Regions from separate parts of the Thermobispora bispora DSM 43833 genome, predicted to be linked through region 2. Evidence: predicted binding sites of a transcription regulator. Region 2 holds the regulator's gene; the other holds the start of a gene.
The links. The regulator LexA, encoded in region 2, represses DNA repair genes until DNA is damaged. The targets are predictions, from matches to a motif close to TCGAACANNTGTTCGA.

Region 1 (5,019 bases), 440 kb from region 2:
CAGGAGGATGAGCGGCAGAAAAGTCCCAAGGGGGTTGTTACCCACGGGAGTCACCTTCCGTCAGTCGATGAACCGGTCAGTGCACCGGAGATGCTGCGCGCACACGGCCGTGGCCGAGCCCAGCCCAAGCCGCCGACCAAGCCACGCAGTGTATGCGTCAGCGGGTAACCCGGCAATGAGCACACGATTTCGTCTCTGCGAAAGTTCCCATTCCCGGCATCCGGGCGATATTCCGATGATGCCGGATCTCCCGCGTCACTGATCGTCGAACAGGCCAGGCCCCGCCTCCGCGCCGTACGCGCCGGGCGGCGGGGTGAGGCCGAAGTGCTTCCAGGCGAGGGCGGTCGCCACCCGGCCGCGGGGGGTGCGGGCGAGCAGCCCCTGCCGCACCAGGAACGGCTCGGCCACGATCTCCACGGTCTCGGGCTCCTCCCCCACGGCGACCGCGAGCGTGGACAGCCCGACCGGCCCGCCGCCGAACTTGCGCAGCAGCGCCTCCAGCACCGCCCGGTCGAGCCGGTCCAGGCCCTCGGCGTCCACCTCGTAGAGGTCGAGCGCGGCCGCGGCCACCTCCCGGGTGATCACCCCCTGGGCCCGCACCTCGGCGTAGTCGCGCACCCGCCGCAGCAGCCGGTTGGCGATCCGGGGGGTGCCGCGCGACCGCTTGGCGATCTCGTGGGCGCCGTCCTCGCGCAGGTCGGCGCCGAGCAGCCGCGCCGAGCGGTGGAGCACCTGCTCCAGCTCGGCGACCTCGTAGAAGTCCATGTGCGCGGTGAAGCCGAACCGGTCGCGCAGCGGCGCCGGGAGCAGCCCGGCCCGGGTGGTCGCGCCGACCAGGGTGAACGGCGCGATCTCCAGCGGGATCGACGTCGCCCCCGGCCCCTTGCCGACCACGACGTCGATCCGGAAGTCCTCCATGGCCAGGTAGAGCATCTCCTCGGCCGGCCGGGCCATGCGGTGGATCTCGTCGATGAAGAGGACCTCGCCCTCGGTGAGCGTGGACAGGATCGCCGCGAGGTCGCCGGCCCGCTCCAGGGCCGGGCCCGAGGTCATCCGGATCGGCGCCCCGAGCTCCGCCGCGATGATCAACGCCAGGGTGGTCTTGCCGAGGCCGGGGCCGCCGCTCATCAGCACGTGGTCCGGCGGGCGCCGCCGGCGCCGCGCGCTCTCCAGGACCAGCGAGAGCTGCTCGCGTACCCGCTGCTGCCCGATGAACTCGCTCAGCCGCTTGGGACGCAGCGTCGCCTCGATCACCGGCTCGTCGCCGACCGGCTCGGGCGACACCAGATCCCGCTCAACGCTCACGCGAACTCCCGAAGAACGATCTCAGCGCCGGGTGGCCGGCCAGGGCGGGGTGCGGGCCGCTCATCGGACGCTCAGCACCCGCAGCGCGGACTTCAGCAGGGCGGCGATCTCGGGCTCGCGCCCGGCCGCCTCCGCGGCCTCGGCCTCGTGGGCGATCGCGGCGATCGCCTCATCCGCGTCCCGGGCCGAGTATCCGAGGCCGACCAGGCCGGCGTGCACCTGCTCCCGCCAGGGGGACGGTCCGCCCCGGCCGTCGGGCATCCCGGCGGCGGTGGCCCGCGCCGGGCCGAGCCGGTCCCGCAGCTCCAGCATGATCCGCTGGGCGCTCTTCGGCCCGATGCCCGGGACCATGGTGAGCGCCTTGACGTCCCCGCTCGCCACCGCCGTCCGCAGCGCGTTCGGCGAGTGCACGGCGAGCATGGCGAGCGCGAGGCGCGGCCCGACGCCGTTCACCGTGAGCAGGCTCTCGAAGATCGCGCGCTCGTCGTCGGAGGCGAAGCCGTACAGGGTGAGGGAGTCCTCCCGGACGACGAGCGCCGTGGCGAGCCGGGCGGGCTCGCCGACGCGCAGCCCGGCCAGCGTCGCGGGGGTGCAGTGGACCAGGACGCCGAACCCGCCCACCTCGATGACCGCGGTCTCGGGGCCGATGGCCGCCACCTTCCCCGCCACGGATGCGATCACCGCGCGCTCCCTCCCCCGTCCGGGTCACCCGCCCATGCGGGCGCGGCCGGGCGCCGCGCCCGGGCCAGCGCCTCCGCGAGGCGGTGCTGCGCCCCGCCCCGCCAGACGTGGCAGATGGCGAGCGCGAGCGCGTCCGCGGCGTCGGCCGGCTTGGGCATGGCGTCGAGCCGGAGCAGCCGGGTGACCATCGCGCCCACCTGGCGCTTGCCGGCGTCGCCGTTGCCGGTGATGGCCGCCTTGACCTCGCTGGGCGTGTGCAGCGCGACGGGAAGTCCCCGGCGGGCGGCGCACACGATCGCGATCGCGGCCGCCTGCGCCGTCCCCATCACGGTCCGGACGTTGTGCTGGGCGAAGACCCGCTCCACCGCCACCGTGGACGGCCGCACCTCGTCGAGCCACCGCTCGATCTCCCGCTCGATGGCGAGCAGGCGGGTGCCGATGTCGTCATCGGCCGAGGTGCGCACCACCCCGGCGGCCACCAGCCGGAGCGGCGCCCCGGGCCGGCCTTCCACGGCGCCGAGGCCGCACCGGGTCAGGCCCGGATCCACACCCAGCACCCGCGCCTCGGGTGATCTCACGCACGCCTCCCTGGCTCGCCGCCCGGCGGCATGGCACCGCCGAACACCTGTTCGGCACCGCACTCTACCGCGATCAGGGGCCCGCGGTCGCCCCCCGTGGGCGATCGATCGGCGCGCGGGACGGCGGGACGCGGTCCCGGGAGGAAGGCGGCGCATGCCGGAGGAGGGGCCACCGGCGCCGCCCGGCCGGTGCGGAACCCGCCGGCCGGGCACGGTGACCGGAGCGGGGCCCGCGGCACGGCCGGTCGCACCGATCCCCGGAGGCCGGGCGCGGGGCGCGGCCACGGCCCACGGGCCGGCGCCGCGGGCGAGCGGCACGGGCGCGCACGGACGTCAGACCGCGAGCTTCTCCATGATCTCGTCGCTGACGTCGTAGTTCGCGTAGACGTTCTGGACGTCGTCGCTGTCCTCGAGCGCCTCGATCAGGCGGAACACCTTGCGGGCGCTCTCCTCGTCGAGCGGGACGCTCACCGTCGGCAGGAAGCTCACCTCGGCCGACTCGTACTCGATCCCCGCGTCCTGCAGCGCCTGGCGCACCGCGATGAGGTCGGAGGGCTCGCAGATGACCTCGAAGTTCTCACCGAGGTCGTTGACCTCCTCGGCCCCGGCGTCGACCACGGCCATGAGCACGTCGTCCTCGGTGCGCGACCCCTTGGGAACGATCACCACGCCCTTGCGCTTGAACATGTACGACACCGAGCCGGGGTCGGCGAGGGACCCGCCGTTCCTGGTGAGGGCGACGCGGACCTCGGAGGCGGCGCGGTTGCGGTTGTCGGTGAGGCACTCGATGAGGATCGCGACGCCGCCGGGGCCGTACCCCTCGTACATGATGGTCTGCCAGTCGGCGCCGCCCGCCTCGAGCCCGCCGCCGCGCTTGCGCGCCCGCTCGATGTTCTCGAGCGGCACGGAGTTCTTCCGCGCCTTGAGGATCGCGTCGTACAGCGTCGGGTTGGCGTCCGGATCGGGCCCGCCGAGCCTGGCGGCGACCTCGATGTTCTTGATGAGCTTGGCGAACAGCTTGCCGCGCCGGGAGTCCAGCACGGCCTTCTTGTGCTTCGTCGTCGCCCATTTGGAGTGGCCGGCCATCGCCTAGTGCTCCCTCACCATTTCCACGAAGTACGAGTGGACCCGCGCGTCACCGGTCAGCTCCGGATGGAAGGATGTCGCGAGCAGAGATCCTTGGCGGACCGCGACGATCCTATCCTCAGGTCCGACCCTGCCCAGGACTTCCACGTCAGGGCCGACGGACTCGACCCACGGCGCCCGGATGAAGACGGCCCGGATGGTCCCCCGGCCGGCGAACTCGAGGTCGGTCTCGAAGGAGTCGACCTGGCGGCCGAAGGCGTTGCGCCGGACCAGCATGTCGATGCCGCCGAAGGTCTGCTGGCCTTCGATCCCACCCTCGATGCGGTCGGCGAGCATGATCATTCCTGCGCAGGAGCCGTACGCGGGCATGCCGTCCTTGATACGCAGCCGCAGCGGTTCGAACAGGTCGAACGCCACCGCCAGCTTCCAGATCGTGGTGGACTCGCCACCGGGGATGACCAGACCGTCGACCGCGTCGAGCTCCGCCTTCCGGCGCACGGGCACGGCGCGGGCCCCCGCGGCCTCCAATGCGCGGATGTGCTCGCGGACGTCGCCCTGCAGGGCGAGCACGCCGATCGTCGGCGCAGCGGTCACGGTGCACCCCTTCTGATGGATCCGTTCTGGCCGCTTAAGAGTACGGCGCATGCGGCGGTTGCCCCAAACCGCCGGGCGTTCAGCCGCGGCCCAGCTTGGCGAGGGCGGGGAGGGCGACGGCGATGGCCTGCCGTTCCTCCGGCGTGAGGGCCTCCAGGCACCGGGCGAGGTAGCCGATCCGGGCCCGGCGCACGGCGATCAGGCGGGCCCGGCCCTCACCGGTGAGCTCGACCGTGCGGACCCGGGCGTCCGCCGGGTCGAAGCCCCGGGCGACCAGGCCCGCCTCCTCGAGCCGGTTGATCTGCACGCTGATCGTGGGGAGCTGCACGCCGTGCTCCTCGGCGAGGTCGGTCATCCGGCGCGGGCCCGCTTCGAGGGAGCCGAGCACGGCGTACTGCTGGGCGGTCACCGGCTGCCCGGCGCTCGCCCGGCGCAGCAGCATGACGAGATGACGCAGCTCGCGCGAGAGTGCGGCGGCGAGCTCCTGGACGTCCCCTGTGCCGGTCACCAGCCCCGCTCGGCAAGGCGATGGGAGGCGGGAATCTCGCTCACGTTGATGCCGACCATGGCCTCGCCGAGGCCGCGCGACACCTTGGCGATCACGTCGGGGTCGTCGTAGTAGGTGACGGCCTTGACGATCGCGGCGGCGCGCTTGGCCGGGTCGCCGGACTTGAAGATGCCGGAGCCGACGAAGACGCCGTCGGCGCCGAGCTGCATCATCATCGCGGCGTCGGCGGGGGTGGCGATGCCGCCCGCGGTGAACAGCACGACGGGC
Region 2 (5,019 bases):
TGGTGCCCGGTCGACCAGTACGTCGGCGGGGTCGAGCACGCGGTGCTCCACCTGCTGTACTCCCGCTTCTTCACCAAGGTCCTCTACGACATGGGCCTGGTCGACTTCACCGAGCCGTTCCAGCGGCTGCTCAACCAGGGCCAGGTGATCAACCAGGGCAAGGCGATGTCCAAGTCCCTGGGCAACGGCGTGGACCTCGGTGAGCAGATCGAGAAGTACGGCGTGGACGCCGTCCGGCTCACCATGGTGTTCGCCGGCCCGCCCGAGGACGACATCGACTGGGCCGACGTCTCCCCGGCCGCGTCCCAGAAGTTCCTCGCCCGGGCGCTCCGGGTGATGACCGAGGCGGGCGCCGCCTCCGCGCCGGGCGTCGACTTCAGCAAGGGCGACGTCGCGCTGCGCAAGGTCACCCACCGGGTGATCGACGAGGTGACCAAGCTCGTCGAGGCGTACCGGTTCAACGTGGCCGTCGCCCGGATGATGGAGCTGACCACCGCGATCCGCCGGGCGATCGACTCCGGCCCCGGGGCGGCCGACCCGGCGGTGCGCGAGGCCGCCGAGACCCTGGCCATCATGCTCTCGCTGGTCGCGCCGTACACCGCGGAGGAGGGCTGGGAGCGGCTCGGCCACAAGCCGTCCGTCGCGAAGGCGGGCTGGCCGGAGGCCGACCCGCAGCTCCTCGTCCAGGAGTCGGTCACCTGCGTCGTCCAGGTCGGCGGCAAGCTCCGCGACCGGCTCACCGTGCCGCCGGACATCTCCGAGGCCGAGCTGGAGCGGCTCGCCCTCGCCTCGGAGAAGGTGCAGCGGTACCTCAGCGGCGCGCCCCGCAAGGTCATCATCCGGGCGCCGAAGCTGATCAACATCGTCCCGTGACGCTGACGCGCCCGCGCCGCGGACACGGCGCGGGCGCCGCAGCGGGTGACGCGTGACCGCCGGGTGCACATGCACTCCGGCGGTCTTGCGTGTGCGCCATGGGCCGGTGGCGTCGTCCGCGCCCCTCTTCAGGCCGTGTGCTGCGGACTGGTGCCCCCCTGCCAGGCCGTGGAGCCGATCTTCGCGCAGGCCTCAGCGCGGCATACGGGCGAAGGCCGTGACCGGAACCCTGTCCCTCGCCACCGCCGGTGGCCTCAGGTATGTCCTTGGTGAGCAACCGCGAGCCGGGGCGAGCATGCGCAATGGCCGGGCGGGTGAGCATCGGTACCCCGTGCCGCGGTGGCCGGCGGCGGGACGGCGGCTCACCCGCCAGGCGATGGCATGAGCGGCGCACGCGATAGCACCGGGTGTGAGCTCACCGGAACCCGGAAAGTGGCCGGCACCGCCGGCGGCGGCCGGCTAGGCCGCGTGGCGGAGGGCCTCCGAGATCCTGGTGAGCATCTCGGTCAGGATCGGCCGCGAGGTGGCGAAGTTGAGCCGCGCCTGGCCCGGGCGGCCGCCGAAGTCCGGCCCCGGGCTGAGCCGCACCCGGGCGGTGCGCTCCAGGAAGCCCGCCGCGTCGTCGATCTTCAGATCGAGCCAGGCGAGGTAGGTTCCCTCGGGCATCCGGTAGCCGGCCCACTCGGGCAGCAAGTCCGCGATCAGCCTGCGGTTGCGGTCCAGGATGCGCAGCACCTCCGACAGCCAGGCCTCGCCGTGCCGCCAGGCCGCGACGGTCGCCTCCACGGCGAGCGCGCCCACGGCGCCGTACAGGTGCACCGGCTCGCGGGCGAGCGCCTCCCGGACCCACCGCGCCCCGACGTGGGCCACGGCGCAGCGGATCCCGCCCATGTTGAACGCCTTCGACGCCGAGGTGAGCGTGATCGTGCGCTCGGGGAGGAGCGTGGCGAACGGGATGTGGCGCGCCGGCGCGTACACGAGGTCCGAGTGGATCTCGTCCGAGATCACCAGGACGTCGTGGCGTTCGGCGTACGCGGCGAGCGCCTCCAGCTCGGCCCGGGTGAACACGCGGCCGGACGGGTTCTGCGGGTTGACCAGGAGCAGGACCGAGGCGGGCTCGTCCGGCGGCTCGAACCGCCCGTCGTCCCCGATCGGGATGGGCACCAGCCGCCGCTCCATAGAGGTGATCATGTGCAGGAACGGGTGGTACGCCGGGACGTGCAGCGCGACCGCGTCGCCCGGGCGGGTGGCGATGTGGAGCAGCACCTGGACGGCGTGGTCGACGTCGGTGAACGCCCGGACGTGCCCGGGGTCGGGGCGCCAGCCGTACTTGGTCTCCATGCGCTCGGCGAACGCCTCGGCGAGCGGCCCGGCGCTCGGGTCGTCCACCCAGGGCGGGTAGCCGAGATCCGTGGCGGCCCGCCGGGCGACGGCCTCCCGGATCGCGTCGGCGACCGGGAAGTCCATGTCGGCGATGAACGCGGGGATCACATCCGGGCCGACGGTGGACCACTTGAAGCCGTCCCGGTTCCGGACGTCCTCGAGGGTGAGCGCATCAAGGTTGATTTCCACCGGTTCATGGTAAGCGGCTGGATCATCCCGCTTTGCGGCGTGTCTCCCCGGTCGTGTATCCCCCGACCGTATGTCTTCAGGGCTGGGCGTCTCCCGGGCGGGGTCTCCCCGCCGTGTGTCTTCGGGCGAGGTCTGCCGGGGTGTGCTGTTCCCCGGCGCGTCTCTCCTCGGGCCTGTCTTTCCGGTGCGCTGCGCCCGGCCCGCCGGACCGGGGCGGGCCGCGCGCGGTGGCGCGCCGGGACGCGGAGAACTGTGGCGCGCCGGCACGCGGGGAAGCGGTGAGCCTGTACGCGGGAAGTGGTGAGCCGGTAGGCGGGGAAGCGGTTTAGCCGATAGGCGGGGCAGTGGCGCGTCGGTACGCAGGGAAGCGATGAGCCGATACGCGGGGCAGTGGCGCGCCGCCGCGCCCGGCGGTCCGCATCGACGGCCAGACCCTCCGGCCGGGGAAGGCGACCCGCAGCAGCGGCGTGGCCGAGGGCGGCAGAGCCGCCCGGCCTCCACCACGGTCCGGCGGGCCTCCGCAGGGCGTGATCGCCCATGCCCCCGGGCCGGGCAACGTCAGGAAGATCGGCGGCCGCGCCCGGGGGAGGCCGACGGCAGGGTCAGAGCTTGCGGAGGACGGCCACGACCTTCCCGAGGATGGTGGCCTCGTCGCCGGGGATCGGCTCGTAGTTCGGGTTGTGCGGCACGAGCCAGACGCGCCCGTCCTTGCGCTTGAACCGCTTGACCGTGGCCTCGCCGTCGATCATGGCGGCGACGATGTCGCCGTTCTCCGCGACCGGCTGCTGCCGTACCACGACCCAGTCGCCGTCGGCGATCGCCGCCTCGATCATCGAGTCACCGGTCACCCGGAGCAGGAAGAGCGTCCCCTCGCCGACGAGCTGCCGGGGCAGGGGGAACACGTCCTCGATGCTCTGCTCGGCGAGGATCGGGCCGCCCGCGGCGATGCGGCCGACCACCGGGACGTACGCCGTCTGGGGGCGGGAGACCGTGCCCTCCTCGCCCTGGGAGGCGTCGGGGTCGACCCAGAACGCGGGCTCGCCGGGGAGGCGGACCTCGAGAGCGCGCGGCCGGTGGGGGTCACGGCGGAGGTAGCCCTTGCGCTGGAGCGCGCTGAGCTGGTGGGACACGCTGGACGTGCTGGTGAGCTGGACGGCTTCGCCGATCTCCCGCATCGACGGCGGGTATCCGCGCCGCTGGACCGAGTCGCGGATCACCTCGAGGATCTTCCGCTGCCTCGGGGTGAGACCGAGCGCGTCGCGTTTGCGGACGGCGAGGTCGCTGACGTCCTCCGTCCGCTCACGTCGGTCACTCACCATGCCACCTCTCCCAGTCCGTCTCCCGCAGGCCGCTCAGAGCGACCGTATCGCGAATCAAGATCATCATCAAACAGCTGTTCGAGTGCCGGCGCCCGGCCCGCCGTCCGATCGATCTCATCGTACGGGAAGGTGATCGATACGGTGTTCGATTCGCCGGGTTCGTGACCGATGCGGAATCACGCCCGGATCAGTGGCCGGGAGCCCAGGGGCGCCGGCCGGGGCCCCGGCACGCCGTCCCAGCCCCGCTGACGTGCGGATTCGCCCGGCCGAACGAGCGGACTTGCGTTCAAGGACCGATGCTCTTAGGTTTGTGGGGCCACAACATCTAGTAGGCGCATCGTCGTCCAAGCCCCACAAATTGTGTTCACGGAGTGCGTTTCGGGAGGCGGTGGCATGCACTGTCCGTTCTGTCGCCATCCGGACACCCGGGTCATCGACAGCCGAACGACCGAGGACGGCGCCGCCATCCGCCGCAGGCGCACCTGCCCCGAGTGCAACCGCAGGTTCACCACCCAGGAGACCGTGCTGCTCATGGTGAGCAAGCGCAGCGGCGTCACCGAGCCCTTCTCCCGGGAGAAGGTCATCGCCGGCGTACGGCGGGCCTGCCAGGGCAGGCCGGTGAGCGAGGATGCTCTCGCCATGCTCGGGCAGAAGGTGGAGGAGAGCATCCGGGCCAAGGGCGTGGCGGAGATCGCATCCCACGACGTGGGGCTGGCCATCCTCGGCCCGCTCCGCGAGCTGGACGAGGTCGCCTACCTCCGGTTCGCCTCCGTCTACCGCGGGTTCGAGACCCTTGAGGACTTCGAAGCCGAGATCAAGCGGCTGCGGGAGGAGCGGGCACGGGCGGAGGAACGATAGCCGGCCGGGCCTGACGATGTGGCCGGGCAAGCACATGGTCCGAGACGACGAAGGGCTTCACCGGGCCCTAGAAGGGGGAAAGAGCATGACGGAGATCGCGGACGGCACCACCGGTGGTGCCGGTGGACAGGGGGGCAGGCGTTCGCGGAAAGGCTTGAAGATCAAGCGGATCTTCACCACTCCCGGGGTCCATCCCTACGACGAGGTCGAGTGGGAGCGCCGCGACGTCGTGATGACGAACTGGCGCGACGGCTCCGTCAACTTCGAGCAGCGCGGCGTCGAGTTCCCCTCCTTCTGGTCGATGAACGCGACCAACATCGTGACCACCAAGTACTTCCGCGGCGCCCTGGGCACCCCGCAGCGCGAGTGGAGCCTCAAGCAGGTCGTCGACCGGGTG

Region 1: the regulator LexA is predicted to act here: its motif matches at 2,604-2,619, upstream of ruvC (crossover junction endodeoxyribonuclease RuvC).

Annotation. Positions count from the first base shown of each region.
Region 1 covers NC_014165.1:2,391,167-2,396,185, forward strand. Annotated here, with positions in the region: gene yajC (preprotein translocase subunit YajC) at 1-45, opposite strand, end outside; gene ruvB (Holliday junction branch migration DNA helicase RuvB) at 256-1,305, opposite strand; gene ruvA (Holliday junction branch migration protein RuvA) at 1,366-1,986, opposite strand; gene ruvC (crossover junction endodeoxyribonuclease RuvC) at 1,983-2,564, opposite strand; gene TBIS_RS10240 (YebC/PmpR family DNA-binding transcriptional regulator) at 2,898-3,650, opposite strand; gene pdxT (pyridoxal 5'-phosphate synthase glutaminase subunit PdxT) at 3,654-4,244, opposite strand; gene TBIS_RS10250 (MarR family winged helix-turn-helix transcriptional regulator) at 4,324-4,752, opposite strand; gene pdxS (pyridoxal 5'-phosphate synthase lyase subunit PdxS) at 4,749-5,019, opposite strand, start outside.
Region 2 covers NC_014165.1:2,834,995-2,840,013, reverse strand. Annotated here, with positions in the region: gene leuS (leucine--tRNA ligase) at 1-873, shown strand, start outside; gene TBIS_RS12025 (MalY/PatB family protein) at 1,333-2,445, opposite strand; gene lexA (transcriptional repressor LexA) at 3,048-3,764, opposite strand; gene nrdR (transcriptional regulator NrdR) at 4,158-4,622, shown strand; gene TBIS_RS12010 (vitamin B12-dependent ribonucleotide reductase) at 4,708-5,019, shown strand, end outside.